One region of the Mesorhizobium sp. M1A.F.Ca.ET.072.01.1.1 genome, then DNA from elsewhere that is predicted to be linked to it. Evidence: riboswitches for the same ligand, from Rfam matches in the RefSeq annotation. Region 1 holds a riboswitch; the other holds the start of a gene.
The links. A riboswitch is a leader RNA that binds a small molecule or an ion and turns the genes downstream of it on or off. The one in region 1 is predicted to bind S-adenosylmethionine.

Region 1 (7,316 bases):
CCTGCCGGTGGTGCTTCTGGTGATGGGCGTGCTGATCTCGCTGTTCGTCTTCGTCACCAAGCGCATGACCATCGGCCGCCGCATCTATGCGATGGGCGGCAACGCCAAGGCGGCGCAGCTGTCGGGCATCAACACCGAAAGGCTGACGCTGCTCGTCTTCATCAACATGGGCGTGCTGTCGGCGCTCGGCGGCCTGATCATCGCCGCTCGCCTCGGCCAGGCCGTCCCGGCCGCCGGTCTGGGCAGCGAGCTCGACGTGATCGCCGCCGTCTTCATCGGGGGCGCCTCGGCGATGGGCGGTGTCGGACAGGTCATCGGCGCCGTGGTCGGCGGCTTCATCATGGGCGTGATGAACAACGGCATGTCGATCATGGGCGTCAATGTCGACTGGCAGCAGGTGGTCAAAGGCCTGGTGCTGCTTGGTGCCGTCATCTTCGACGTCTACAACAAGAACAAGGCGTAGAGGCCGGAGGCAAGGACTAAGGAGGCATACGGGTTCTAGATCGCGAAGCTGCCGGCAACCCGTCGGCGCGAAGAAGTCCTGGAAGGACCAGGCTCGCGAGTGCAATCCGGACGAATAGTTTCAACCGTGGCGCGGATCGGTTCCGGGCCGCGCTGGTCAGGGCTTGCCAATCGGCAGCCGGGCCAAGGCAAAAGAGAGAGGGTTCATCATGCTGATTTCCCAGATCCTCGATGACGCCGAGACGATCCGCGTTGTTGCCCGCAGCGGCGGCAAGACCCGGATCATCAACGGCGCGCGCAGCGTCTATTCGCTGGCGATGGAGGCAGCCCGCACCGGCACTGGGCTCGAGGCGCTGATCGAGCGCAAGGGCTATGGCGAGACGGTCGACCTCGACGCCGCCTACAAGAAGGGACGCCTGGTGTCGCCAATCAATCACCCCGATCCCGCGCATCTCCACCTTACCGGCACCGGGCTTACACATCTCGGCTCCGCCGCGACGCGCGATTCCATGCACAAGAAGCTCAGCGACGGCGAGGAGCAACTCACCGATTCCATGAAGATGTTCCGCATGGGGCTGGAGGGCGGCAAGCCGGCCAAGAGCGAGATCGGCGTGCAGCCGGAATGGTTCTACAAGGGCAACGGCACCATGGCGGTGGCGCCCGGTGCCGCGCTGATGTCACCAGCCTTCGCGCAGGACGCCGGCGAGGAGCCGGAGATCGCCGGCATCTATGTCATCGGCGACGACGGCGCGCCGTTCCGCGTCGGCTTCACGCTGTCCAACGAGTTTTCCGACCATGTGACCGAGCGCGTGAACTACCTGTTCCTCGCCCATTCCAAGCTGCGCAACGCCTCGTTCGGACCGGAAATCCTGATAGGCGAGCTGCCCGCCGACATCAGGGGCTCTTCACGAATCTGGCGCGACGGCAAAGTGCTTTGGGAAAAGCCGTTCCTGTCCGGCGAGGCGAACATGTCGCACACGATCGCCAATCTCGAGCATCACCACTTCAAATATTCGGCCTTCCGCCAGCCTGGCGACGTGCATGTGCACATGTTCGGCACCGCCACGCTCTCCTTCGCCGACGGCATCAGGACTGAGGAAGGCGACACGTTCGAGATCGAGGCCAAGGATTTCGGCCTGCCGCTGCGCAACCCGCTCGAGATCGAGAAGCCGGTGAAGGTGGCGGTGAAGGCGCTGTAAGGTGAGAGCGTGATCTCCCCCACGAGGGGGGAGATTGGCAGCTTCAAGCTCAATAAATATCGAAATCGAAATACTTCGACTGGATCTTCTTGTAGGTGCCGTCGGCAACAATGGCGTCGATTGCCGCGTTGAGGCGGTCGCGCAGGGCGGTGTCCTCCAGGCGCACGGCGATGCCGGCCTCGGTCTCGGTGCCCTTGACGTCGCCGACCAGCTTGCAGCAGCCGTCGCTCGCCTTCTTCATCCAGTCGACCAGCACGAACTTGTCCGAGATGACGGCGTCGAGACGGCCGTTGAGCAGATCGGTGACCGCCTCTTCCTGGGTCGGATAGAGCTTCGCCTCGGCGCCGGCCTTGGCGTAGACGTCCTGGGCGTAGTTGGCCTGGGTGGTCGAGGCCTGGGCACCGACCGTCTTGCCGGCAAGCGAGGCCGGCTGGGTCGAGGCGATGTCGGCGTCCTTCAGGGCGACCAGCGCAAGCGGCGTGGTGTAGTATTTGTGGGTGAAGGCGACCTGCTTCTTGCGTTCCTCGGTGATGCTCATCGAGGCGATGATGGCGTCGAATTTCTTGGCCTGCAGGGCCGGAATGATGCCATCCCAATCCTGAGTGACGATCTCGCATTCGACCTTCATCTGCGCGCAGAGCGCATTGGCGATGTCGATGTCGAAGCCTTCGACCTTGCCGTCCGGCGTGATGGTGTTGAAGGGCGGATAGGCGCCCTCGGTACCGATCTTGATCCTTTCGGCCGCGTCTACCGAACCGACGCCGAGCGCCAGCATGGCGGCGGCCGCGGCCGACAGGATCCATCTGGATATCTGCATTTTCATCCCCTTGCGTTCAGTTGCTACATTGTCGGACGCAGCCAAGCACGGCACGCGAGGCCGGGCAAGCACAGCCTGGCGATCAGCGCGCGGCGCGAAAATGCTTGGAGAGCTTCAGTCCCTGCGCCTGATAGTTGGAACCCAGTTCGCTGCCATAGAGCGCCTGCGGCCGCTTCAGCATATGCTCGTAGACGAGGCGGCCGACGATCTGGCCGTGATCGAGGATGAACGGCACCTCGTGGCTGCGCACTTCAAGCACCGCGCGGCTGCCGCTGCCGCCGGCGGCGGAATGGCCGAAGCCCGGGTCGAAAAAGCCGGCATAGTGGACGCGGAACTCGCCGACCAGCGGATCGAATGGCGTCATCTCGGCGGCATAGAGCGGCGGCACGTGCACGGCTTCGCGAGAGACCAGGATGTAGAACTCGTCCGGGTCGAGCACGAGCTCGCCGGCCCCGCTCTTGTAGAGCGGTTCCCAGAAGTCGACCACATCCTGAGCGGCGCGCTTGTCTACGTCGACGAGGCCGGTGTGGTGCTTGCCGCGATAGCCGACCAGGCCGTCCTTGTCGCCGTCGAGATCGATAGAGAGCGCAATGCCGCCGCCGGAGATGTTGGGCGGCTCGGTCGCAACCAGCATCTCGGCGTCATGGAGGTCACGCAACTCATTCTCCGACAGCACCGCGTTGCCGGTGCGGAAGCGGATCTGCGACAGGCGCGAGCCGGCGCGCACGACGATCGGGAAGGTGCGCGGGCTGACCTCGAGATAGAGCGGGCCATGATAGCCGGCGGCGATCTTATCGAACTCATGGCCGCGGTCGGTCATGACACGCGTGAAAATGTCGAGTCGTCCGGTCGAGCTCTTCGGGTTGGCCGAAGCCGAGACTTCCGCCGGCAGCGCCAGGCCTTCCTGCAGCGGCACGATGTAGACGCAGCCCGTCTCCAGCACCGCGCCCTCGGCGAGATTGATCTCATGCAGCTTCAGCCGGTCCAGCTTGTCGGCCACCAGATGATCGGGACCGGGCAGAAAGGAGGCGCGCACGCGAAAGGCCTTGTCGCCCAGTCTGAGATCGAGGCTGGCCGGCTGGATCTGGTTGGTGTCGAGCGCGCGCGGCGACTTCAGCGCGCCCGACTGGAAGAGCGCCGCGATGTCCTGATCGGGAAGAATGCCTGTCTGCCGCAATGTCTGGCTCCGGGCGAAGTCATTGTCGTCGCAGTTTCCTGTCGCAAAACCGCGGGACACTTTTGCGGAAGCTGCCTGGTACAAACCTCTTAATCAAGCCGGCAATTGACGCAAGCGCGGTGCGGGTCTAAAGGGTCGTTATCCCGTGGTGATTTGGCCGGTCGGCTTGCAGCCACGTTAAACAAGTCGCTAAAGGACCGTCGGGCCGCAAGGCCGTATGGACCGGTTGCGACGTCGCGGCCGGTTTTTTTGTGTTTGGAAGCAGGGCGATGACCAAGACGCGTAACTGGAAACCTCAGACGGCACTCGTGCATGGCGGGACGCTGCGTTCCGGCTTCGGCGAGACCGCCGAGGCGATGTATCTCACCCAGGGCTATGTCTACGAGACGGCCCAGGCAGCGGAAGCCCGCTTCAAGGGCGAGGAACCCGGCTTCATCTATTCGCGCTACGCCAACCCGACCGTCGATATGTTCGAGAAGCGCATGTGCGCGCTGGAAGGCGCGGAAGACGCACGCGCCACCGCTTCCGGCATGGCCGCCGTGTCCGCCGCCCTGCTCTGCAGCGTCAAGGCCGGCGATCACATCGTTGCGGCGCGGGCGCTGTTCGGCTCCTGCCGCTGGGTGGTCGAGACGCTGGCGCCGCGCTATGGCATCGAGGCGACGCTGATCGACGGCACCGACATTGCCAATTGGGAAAAAGCGGTCAGGCCGAACACCAAGCTGTTCTTCCTGGAAAGCCCGACCAACCCGACGCTGGAAGTGGTCGATATCGCCGCTGTCGCCGCTTTAGCCAATTCGATCGGCGCGCGCGTGATCGTCGACAACGTCTTTGCCACGCCGCTGCAGCAGAAGCCGCTGCAGCTCGGCGCCCATATCGTGGTCTACTCGGCGACCAAGCATATCGACGGACAAGGCCGCTGCCTCGGCGGCGTCATCCTGTCGGACAAGAAGTGGATCGACGAGAACCTGCACGACTATTTCCGGCACACCGGCCCGAGCCTGTCGCCATTCAACGCATGGACGCTGCTGAAAGGCCTCGAAACGCTGCCGCTGCGCGTGCGCCAGCAGACCGAAAGCGCCGGCAAGATCGCGGACTTCCTGGCCGGCCGGCCGGAGATCGCCCGCGTCATCTATCCGGGCCGGGCCGACCATCCCCAGGCGGATATCGTCAGGAAGCAGATGTCGGGCGGCTCGACGCTGATCTGCCTTGACGTCAAGGGCGGCAAGCAGGCGGCCTTCGCCTTGCAGAACGCGCTCGACATCGTACTGATCTCGAACAACCTCGGCGACGCAAAGAGCCTGATCACGCATCCGGCGACGACGACGCACAAAAACCTCAGCGACGAGGCGCGCGCCGAGCTCGGCATCGGACCAGGCACGCTCAGGCTCTCCGTCGGGCTGGAGGATACCGACGACCTGCTCGCCGACATCGAACAGGCGCTCAAGGCGGCGAAGGAATGAACCGCCACGGCTGCAAAGAGCGCGCTTGAGCCGCAGCCGGCTCAAGCAATCTCTTCGAGTTCAGTCATCCCGCTGTTGCGGATTGTCATTGCGTTGCCACGCCATTCGACGGCTCCGCCAAGCCAGCCGCGCGCCCAGATGGCGGGAAGCATCGCGTCGCGCACGATCATCGCGGTGACGCTGCGCGGCGACAGATACCAGTCCTTTGACCAGGCGAGCATGCATTCGGGCACATAGGCGATCGCCAGCACGCAGAGCGCGGTCGTGGGCAGGCTGGCACCGGCGCTTGCCGCCGCAATCAGCGCCAGAAGCAGCGGCACGACCACACCGGTCAGGATTTCGGGCGCGAAGAACAATGGGAAGGTGACGCGGCGCAGCCGCGCCCAGCGCGCCTGGCGCGACCAGATTTCGGCGAGCGTGCGCTGGCCGAGCGGTTGCTCGAAGGGCGAGGCCACGAGATTGACCCGAAGGCCTAGGCTGTTGACCAGCTTGGTCGCCGCCGCGTCCTCGGCGATCTCGGCGGCCAAAGCCTGGATGCCGCCATTTGCATCTAGCATCGGCTTGCTCCACAGCATGCTCTTGCCCTGGGCGAAGCCAAGGCCGAGCGCTTCGCCGGCATATTGCCAGCGCGCCTGCAGCGTGTTGAGGAAGGCGCATTCGACCTCGGCCCAGAAACCGTCCGGCCGCGAGCCGATCGGCGTCGAGCAGACGAGGCCGGTGTCCGGTCGCCAGGCCGCCATCAGATGCTGGACATAGTCCTTGGGCATCAGCACGTTGGAATCGGCGAGGATCACCCAGTCGTGCCGCGCCGCCTGCCAGCCCTTGATGCAGTTGTTGAGCTTGGGATTGGCGCTGATCCTGTCATCGCCGACTAGCAGCCGCGCCGGAACATTCGGAAATCGCGCGATGGCGGCGTTGATCAGCTTGACCACGGGATCTTCGGCGTGCGCGACGCAGAAGATCAGTTCGTAGCGCGGCCAATCGAGCGAGAATGCGCGGTCGAGCGTCTCCTGCGTGAACGGCTCCACACCGCGCGACGGCACGACGATCGAGACAGGCGACAGGCCGCCGGAGGGCGCGGGAATGGCGCAACGAGCCTTCAGCCGCGACGACGCGAGCAGGATGCTGGCAAGGTTGGAAAAAAGAAGGGCCGAGGAGGCAAAGGCGGCTGCGAGGGTCAGTTCCATCGAGATCTGGTCACTCCGGAAAGGCCGCCCGCGGCCGTTTCATCACTCGACAAAGCGCCCGAGTCGCCCGCACGGTTTGTGCACACCAACATTGTCATGTGTCACTTAAATGACATTGTTTGTCGGCACTTGCGGTGGAAAAGCCGGCAGGCTGGCGACGCTGCGGAGTAGAACCGCGAAGCGCGACAAAATGTTTCCTGCGGCACCGGAGTGGCTCATGTATCGCGCCGTGACGCGCAACATCGAAGTGCAGGTCAGGCCGTTCTATCTGGAGGACCGTTCCGATCCGTCCGAAAACCGCTATGTATGGGGCTACCAGGTGACGATCGACAACCGGTCGGACGAGTTCGTGCAGCTTCTGTCGCGCTACTGGCACATCACCGACGGGCGTGGCCGAGTCGAAGAGGTGCGCGGCGAGGGCGTGGTCGGCGACCAGCCGGAGCTCAACCCCGGCGACAGCTATCAGTACACGTCGGGATGCCCGCTCTCGACGCCATCCGGCATCATGGTCGGCCACTATACGATGCGCAACGGCCGCGGCGAAACGTTCGACGTCGCCATTCCGGCTTTCTCGCTCGATATGCCGGGGACGAAAAGGACGGTGAATTAAAGAACTCGAGTTCCCCGCCTCCGCAAAGCGGGGGCGAGGAACCGGAGCTTTCTCACTCCGCCGCAAACTCCGCCGGATCGAAGTCGTACTGCGTCGAGCAGAACTCGCAAGCGACATGGATGCCGCCGTCCTCGGTCGAGTCCTTGATCTCCTCGGCCGAGAAGCCTTCGAGAATGCCTCGGATTTTGTCGCGCGAGCAGGAGCACTGATCGGCGACCGGCACACCGCGGAAGACGCGCACGCCGTGCTCGTGGAACAGGCGATAGAGCAGCCGCTCGGCGCCCACCGTCGGATCGATGAGCTCGGTCGGCTCGATGGTGCCGAGCAGCGCCAAGAGTTCCCGCCAGGAATTGTCGGCCGGTTCGTGCGTCACGTCTCGTGGATCGCCATCGCCGCCTGAAATA
Region 2 (7,316 bases), on a different contig from region 1:
GCGCCGGCCGGAGATCGAATTTTCCGAATTGTATTTCTTCCAGTCGATATCATCCGACAGCAAGGCGCCGCTGCGGTTGGCAAAACGCAGCAGCAATTCGCGGTCCTGCATGCGCGTGATATCGCTGTCAAAGCCGCCGATCGCAAGCAGCGATTCGTGCCGGGCGGTGATCGCCGAGCCAGCGATGAAGATCGTCTGCGAGACCAGGGCGCGCTGCAGCCTGCTCTTGTCGAGCAAGGCCTGACGATTGATGCATTTGGTGCTGCGGCCGCCCTTGACCGAGATGAAGGAACTGATCAGCACTTCGAGCGAGGGGTTCCTGTCGAAGTGCGACAGCGTCCGGTCGAGACGGTCCGGCAGATAGACATCGTCCGAATCAAGAAAGGTCACGATCGGCGCCCGCGCGCGCTCGATGCCCGCGTTGCGCGCGGCATTGGCGCCGCGCCATTTCGCGCCGACATAGATCAGTCTGGGATCGCGAATCTCGGCCAGCGCCAAGGCCGTTCCGTCGGTCGAACCGTCGTCGACAACAATGTGCTCGAAGCGGGTAAGTGTCTGGGCAAGAACACTTTCCACCGCGCGCACGACCTGGCTTCGCCGGTTGTGCGTCGGCGTGATCACGGTGATCAGCGGAGCTGGGTCGGAGGCAGTCGGCATCTAACTTTCGTTATGGGCAGATAAACGATGACCGTAAGATACTCGCACCACCTGCCTCCATGTCCGCCCCCGGATGGATTCGGCAAACGCTACAGAAAAGAGCCGCCTATGTCACCTGAGGCGTCGCGTCGGGGTCAAGTTCAGAGCGTGTTTCCTCAAAGTCATGCGGTTCGAAAGCAACACTTCGCGGCGATTCGCGGCGCTTTATCCTTCAACTATGCCCGACATAGTCAGGCACGGTTTCGATTTCGTCGCTTACGAGACCGGCAGCGAGGCTGAAATGACCAAGAAATGCCAGGGTATAAAAGGCCAGGCCTACCACCAGTGAAAACGGAATCTGCCAAAGAGGCATACCCGTTTGCGGCGCGTGGCTGAGCACGCGTCGCGTCGTGCGCCACGACATGGTCCACCAGCGACTGAACGACTTGACGATCCGCTGGCTGCGACTGGGGGCATGAAGCGCGACGAACTTGCGGTCGGCGTCCCTGCCGGTCACCAACGCGCGCCAATAGAAGAACCGCCAGCCGCGCGGAGAGTAGTGGTAGACGCGCGCATCAACGTTGACGATCTTGTGGCCCTCGCGCCGAAGCTGGTGCATCAGCAACGTGCAAGACACCTTGAAGCCGTTATGTGCCGGGAAAGGGTGGCTGACGATCCAATGGCGCCGAAAGGCGACATTGTTGGCATTGATCGCCCGCTTCGAGGCGAATCTTTCATCTCCGCGGGCCATCGGGAAGAACCAGATCAAGGCGAAGGTTCTCGAGAAGAAGTCGTCATAGGACAGATAGGTATGGCCGTTCACGCAGAGGGTTTGCGGCTGTTGAAACGGCTGCAGCAGATTTGAAAGCCAACCTGGCTGAGGGACCGTGTCCGAATCCAGGAAAACGACGATGTCTCCTTCGGTCAAAAGCACGCCGTTGTTCTTGAGTTCGTAATACCGACCGTCGGGGCAAGCTGTGATTGTCAGGTCGGCAACCTGCATCAATTCAGGCGCTTCAGCTTCAATGCTCGCTTGCAGCAAGCTGCCGTCCGAATCGGGCCCGCCATGCGACACGACAACTTTTGGCCTTGCAAAACCCTTAGCGGAAACAGCCGCGATTTCGCGCGCCAGTGACTTCAGCCCCAGGCCGATCTCGTTCCAGTCGATGGATTTGGCGTTCTCCATCTCCATGACGATCGAATAGATCGGGTGTTCAGCCATAGATAATCACCACCAGTTTTGCCGGTACAGTCGCTATAGCCCTGCGGGGTATGCCGTCAAACGATTCTCGGTGCCATTCTATTTGCAAGTTTGCGCTTCAATCGCATGATTCTTTCTAGATCTTCAGGAACCCGCGCTTTTTTCTGTGCGGGAAGCTCGACGGGTCGGCATATTCAGACAGGAAACGTTTTCTCCATTCGTCATTGGTCGCGTCGCGCTGGATTTCGAGACCTGACCCGACATTCATTCTCCAGACAGGCTCGACCCCGGCCAACTGGGCAATTTTCTCGAGGCTTCCTCTCGGGTCTTGCTGGACCTGCTCGTAAGTTAGCGCAAGGAAGGACAGCCCGTTTTTCGCGAACCACCCATCCCAGGCCAGATTTTCCATCAGAATCTTTTCAAGCGATTCGGCGATAGCCTCGCCGTCATAGCGTGGGGCTGCGCGACTGACCTCGGTAGAGCGGAATCTGCGGGTTTGGCGCGCACGCGCCCATGAGATCGCCTGACCCAGCAGATCGCTGCGCGTCAGGCGCACATAGTGAAGGTTGGGAAGACTGGCGGGGAGGTTCACCTTCTTGGCAACTTGAGCGAATTGACTCGCAAAAAGCTTGATCGCGTAGATTCCGCAAGAGGACCGTCCTTCCGTCAGCGCCCTCAGAAGCTGCCCTCTGGCATCGCGCGGATAGCCTGGCTGTTCGAGCAGCCGGCGCCCGCCAAACCACTCCAGTGGATTGCCCAGCCCGGCGGAAGCCATCAGTCCTGCAAGATGATTGCTGCCGGTACGCGGCGAAGTGCACACAAGAATCCCAGTGCTTATCTCCGACAGAATTTCCGACGGGATTTGAACCACGGCCGGCCGGCGTCGAAAGAGATCGAGCGAGATCATCGTTTCAGCAAGAACACTGCCTGCTGGCCGAAGAAGTTCCAGAACCACCAGGGCATCGACAGGCCGATCTTCTGGCCGTTGGCGTCGAGCGCGGTCGCCTTCTCGACCGTCGCGCCGAGCTCTTCGCACAGATTGACGAAGTCGCGAATGGTGCAGAAGTGGATGTTCGGCGTGTCGTACCAGGAATAGGGCAGGTCCTTGGTTACCGGCATCCTGCCCTTGATCAGCAGCGAGAAGCGCACGCGCCAATGGCCGAAATTGGGGAAGGAGACGATCGCGCGGTTGCCGATCCGAAGCAGCTCGTCGAGCACAAGTTTCGGGTTGCGGGTCGCCTGCAGCGTTTGCGACAGGACGACGAAATCAAAACCTTTGTCGGGGTAGAATTCGAGGTCCTTGTCGGCATCGCCCTGGACGACGGAAAGGCCGCGCGCCACGCATTCGTTGACGCCGCGCTGTGACAGCTCCAGGCCGCGGCCATCAACCTGCTTGGTCGCCTGCAGAACCTCCAGAAGCACGCCATCGCCGGAGCCGACATCGAGCACGCGCGAATGCGGCGGGATGAGATCGGGGACGACTTCGAGGTCGACGCGCTGGGCGCGATTGACGCTCATGGGCACACCTCCGGCCTTTGAGCATTTGCGGCCAATGGGAATCTCGGCGCCTCAGAAGTGCGGCCAAGACACAGAGATCGCGCGCCGCTCATAGGCTGAGCCCCCTTGCGCGCGCCGCCGAGGCTATGAAGCCGTTGATGGCCGCGAACAATTCCGGTTCGTCGAGCAGGAAAGCGTCGTGGCCGCGGTCGGTCTCGATCTCGACGAAGGAGACGGACGCGCCGGCGGCGTTCAACGCATGCACGATCGAGCGGCTTTCCTCGGTCGGAAACAGCCAGTCGCTTGTGAACGATACCAGGCAGAAGCGTGTCTTGGTGCCGGCGAAGGCATCGGCCAGCCGTCCGCCGTGGTCGGCGGCGAGGTCGAAATAGTCCATAGCGCGGGTCAGATAGAGGTAGGAGTTGGCGTCGAAACGGTCGACGAAGGTCATGCCCTGATGGCGCAGATAGCTTTCGATCTGGAAATCGGCGTCGAAGCCGAAGGTCAGCGCCTCGCGATCCTGCAGGTTGCGGCCGAACTTGCGGTGCAGCGCTGCTTCCGAGAGGTAAGTGATGTGCGCGGCCATGCGCGCCACGGCGAGGCCCTTTTCCGGCCGCCTGCCGAAATCGAGATATTTGCCGCCGTGCCAGTCCGGATCGGCCATGACGGCCTGCCGCCCGACCTCGTGGAAGGCGATGTTCTGCGAGGAATGGCGGGCGCCGGTGGCGATCGGCAACGCGGAGAAGACGCGTTCCGGGTAGCTTGCGGCCCATTGCAGCACCTGCATGCCGCCCATCGAGCCGCCGAGCACGCAGAACAGCTTCTCGATGCCGAAATGATCGACCAGCATCAGCTGCGCCCGCACCATGTCGCGGATGGTGATGATCGGCAGGTCGAGCCCATAGGGCCTGCCTGTCGCCGGATCGGTCGAGGCCGGGCCGGTGGAGCCGAGGCAGCCGCCGATGACGTTGGCGCAAATGACAAAAAAGCGGCTGGTGTCGATGATCCTGCCGGGGCCGATCAGCACCTCCCACCAGCCCGGCTTGCCGGTCACGGGATTGGTGCTGGCGACATGCTGGTCGCCGGTCAGCGCGTGGCAGACGAGGATGGCGTTGGAGCGGGCGTCGTTGAGGGCGCCGTAGGTCTGGTAAGCGACCTGGAACGGCGACAGCACGGTGCCCGCATCGAGCTTTAGCGGTTTGTCGGGACCGAACTGCAACACCGGGCTCGACGGTTGGTCGGCCTCGTGGTTGGTCCTTGGAGCGCGCTGAGCGGCCATTGCATTCCCCATCCAGTCGCATCGATCTCGCGATACGGCGTCCGGCCGGCAACGGACAACAAAAAACCGGCCTGCCTTCGCAAAGCCGGTTACAGGTTGCAAACGGCCCTTTAGCGAATTGTTTAACGTGGCTGCAAGCCGACCGGCCAAATCACCACGGGAGATCCGGCTGTTCTTCTAGGGCCAGCGCCGCGCTTCGTCAACGGTCTGCCTACGCGCGAGCGCGCCGGCCCTCGACATTCGGGGCCACGGCCTGTATTTCCGCTGCGGCCTCGAACCAGGGCCTCTCGACGGATTTGTGACATGAAGCAGGATCAGCCACGTCCGACGCCCCGCGCGGGCATCATGGACATCGAGGCCTATGTGCCGGGAAAAAGTACCGCGCCGGCCGGCGTGACGAAGGTCTACAAGCTGTCGTCCAATGAGAATCCGCTCGGGCCCTCGCCGAAGGCGATCGAGGCCGCCCGGGAGGTGGCTGCCAAACTGGACGTTTATCCCGACGGCTCCGCCCGCCGGCTGCGCGAGGCGATCGCCGATGTGCACGGCCTCAATCCGGCAAACATCGTCTGCTCCAATGGCTCCGACGAGATCCTGGGGCTGCTGGCGCAGACCTATCTCGCGCCGGGAGACGAGGCCGTGTTCACCGAACACGCCTTCATGGTTTACAAGATCTATATCCAAGCCGCCGGCGCCAAGCCGGTGGCGGTCAAGGAGACGGACGAGCGCGCCGACATCGACGCAATCCTCGCCGCGGTGACGCCGGCGACGCGGATCGTGTTCCTCGCCAACCCCAACAATCCGACCGGCACTTACGTGCCGTTCCAGGAGGTGCGCCGGCTGCATGCCGGACTGCCCAAGAGCGTGCTCCTGGTGCTCGACGCGGCCTATGCCGAATATGTGCGGCGCAACGACTATGAAGCCGGCATCGAGCTGGCCGGGAGCTCGAAGAACGTGGTCATGACCCGCACCTTCTCCAAGCTCGGCCTCGGCGGCGCACGCATCGGCTGGATGTACGGACCGGCGCATATCGTCGATGCCATCAACCGGGTGCGCGGGCCCTTCAACGTCAATGCGACCGCGATCGAGGCCGGCATCGCGGCCATCCGCGACCGTGCCCATGTCGAGCGTAGCGTGGCGCATAACGAGAAGTGGCTTGCCTGGGTCAGCGAGGAACTGACCGGGCTCGGGCTGCGCGTGACGCCCAGCGTCGGCAATTTCGTGCTGATCCACTTCCCCGACAACAAAAAGCATTCGGCAGCGGCCGCGGACGACTATCTCAGCGCGCGCGGCTACATCCTGCGGCGCGTCACCGGCTACGGCTTTCCCAACGCGCTGCGCATGAGCATCGGCATCGAGGAGGCCAATCGCGGCGTCGTCGAGGCGCTCAAGACATTTCTGAAAAGCTGAAGCACCATGACAGCACCGATGTTCGGAAGAATAGCGCTGGTCGGCATCGGCCTGATCGGTTCGTCGCTCGCCCGCGTCATCCGCCGCGAAGGCCTGGCGCGCCACATCGCTATCGCGACGCGCAGCCAATCGACGCTCAAGCGCGCCGAGGAACTGGGTCTCGGCAATTCCTACACGACCGAGGCCGAAGACGCGGTGCGCGACGCGGATCTCGTCATCGTCTCGGTTCCGGTCGGCTCGTCCGGCGAGGTCGCGGCCGAGATCGCGCCGGCGCTGAAGAAAGGCGCGATCCTCACCGATGTCGGCTCAACCAAAGCTTCGGTGATCGCGCAAATGCAGCCGCATGTGCCCGTCGGTGTGCATTTCATCCCCGGGCACCCGCTGGCGGGCACGGAAAAGTCCGGGCCGGATGCCGGCTTCGCCGATCTCTTCGACAACCGCTGGTGCATCTTCACGCCGCTGCCGAGCACGGATCCGGAGGCGCTGGAAAAGCTCTCCGAATTCTGGCGGCGCTGCGGCTCCAACATCGACACGATGGACCCGCAGCATCACGACATGACCTTGGCCATCGTCTCGCATCTGCCGCATATCATCGCCTACAACATCGTCGGCACCGCCGACGACCTGGAATCGGTGACCAAGACGGAAGTCATCAAATACTCCGCTTCCGGTTTTCGCGACTTTACCCGACTGGCCGCTTCCGACCCGACCATGTGGCGGGACGTGTGCCTGCACAACAAGGACGCGATCCTGGAAATGCTGGCGCGCTTCTCGGAGGATCTGGCCTCGTTGCAGCGAGCGATCCGCTGGGGCGACGGCGAAAAGCTGTTCGACCTGTTCACCCGCACGCGCGCCATCCGCCGCTCGATCATCGAGGCCGGCCAGGATATCGATGTGCCGGATTTCGGCCGTCAGGCCGTGGAGCACCCGGGGGCCAAGCCCTAGGCCTTCTGTCCCGATGGGGGCCAGTGCGCCGCCATCATGGCCATTGTCTCGGCTCTGTCCGGAGCGCCGAGCCGGCCGCCGAAGCGCAGGCATTTAAGCGCGGCGGCGGCGCTGGCAAAGCGCAGCGCCTGCTCGGGCGGCATGGCTTCGGCAAGGCCGACGGCGAAGGCGCCGTGGAAGACGTCGCCGGCGGCGAGCGTGTCGACCGCCTTGACCTTCGGCGCCTCGACATGCCGGACGCGACCGGTTCCCCGATCATGCCACCAGGTTCCGGCAGCGCCGCCCGTCACCGCGACGAAGGCGTCGGTGCGCGAGGCGAGATCGGCGCATGCGCTTTCCGGATCGAGCGCA

Region 2: another riboswitch for S-adenosylmethionine. It lies ahead of EOA32_RS07060 (homoserine O-acetyltransferase); the one in region 1 lies ahead of EOA32_RS10255 (O-succinylhomoserine sulfhydrylase).

What each region holds. Positions count from the first base shown of each region.
Region 1 is NZ_RZSF01000050.1:17,482-24,797, reverse strand. Features, by position in the region: gene mmsB (multiple monosaccharide ABC transporter permease) at 1-463, shown strand, start outside; gene araD1 (AraD1 family protein) at 672-1,661, shown strand; gene EOA32_RS10265 (ABC transporter substrate-binding protein) at 1,711-2,478, opposite strand; gene EOA32_RS10260 (2'-deoxycytidine 5'-triphosphate deaminase) at 2,561-3,655, opposite strand; SAM riboswitch at 3,791-3,868, shown strand; gene EOA32_RS10255 (O-succinylhomoserine sulfhydrylase) at 3,925-5,115, shown strand; gene EOA32_RS10250 (ceramide glucosyltransferase) at 5,157-6,302, opposite strand; gene apaG (Co2+/Mg2+ efflux protein ApaG) at 6,520-6,912, shown strand; gene EOA32_RS10240 (Hsp33 family molecular chaperone) at 6,965-7,316, opposite strand, start outside.
Region 2 is NZ_RZSF01000030.1:4,477-11,792, forward strand. Features, by position in the region: gene EOA32_RS07040 (glycosyltransferase family A protein) at 1-657, opposite strand, end outside; gene EOA32_RS07045 (glycosyltransferase) at 869-1,858, opposite strand; gene EOA32_RS07050 (Stf0 family sulfotransferase) at 1,974-2,792, opposite strand; gene metW (methionine biosynthesis protein MetW) at 2,741-3,355, opposite strand; gene EOA32_RS07060 (homoserine O-acetyltransferase) at 3,444-4,613, opposite strand; SAM riboswitch at 4,704-4,781, opposite strand; gene hisC (histidinol-phosphate transaminase) at 4,917-6,020, shown strand; gene EOA32_RS07070 (prephenate/arogenate dehydrogenase family protein) at 6,027-6,965, shown strand; gene EOA32_RS07075 (sugar kinase) at 6,962-7,316, opposite strand, start outside.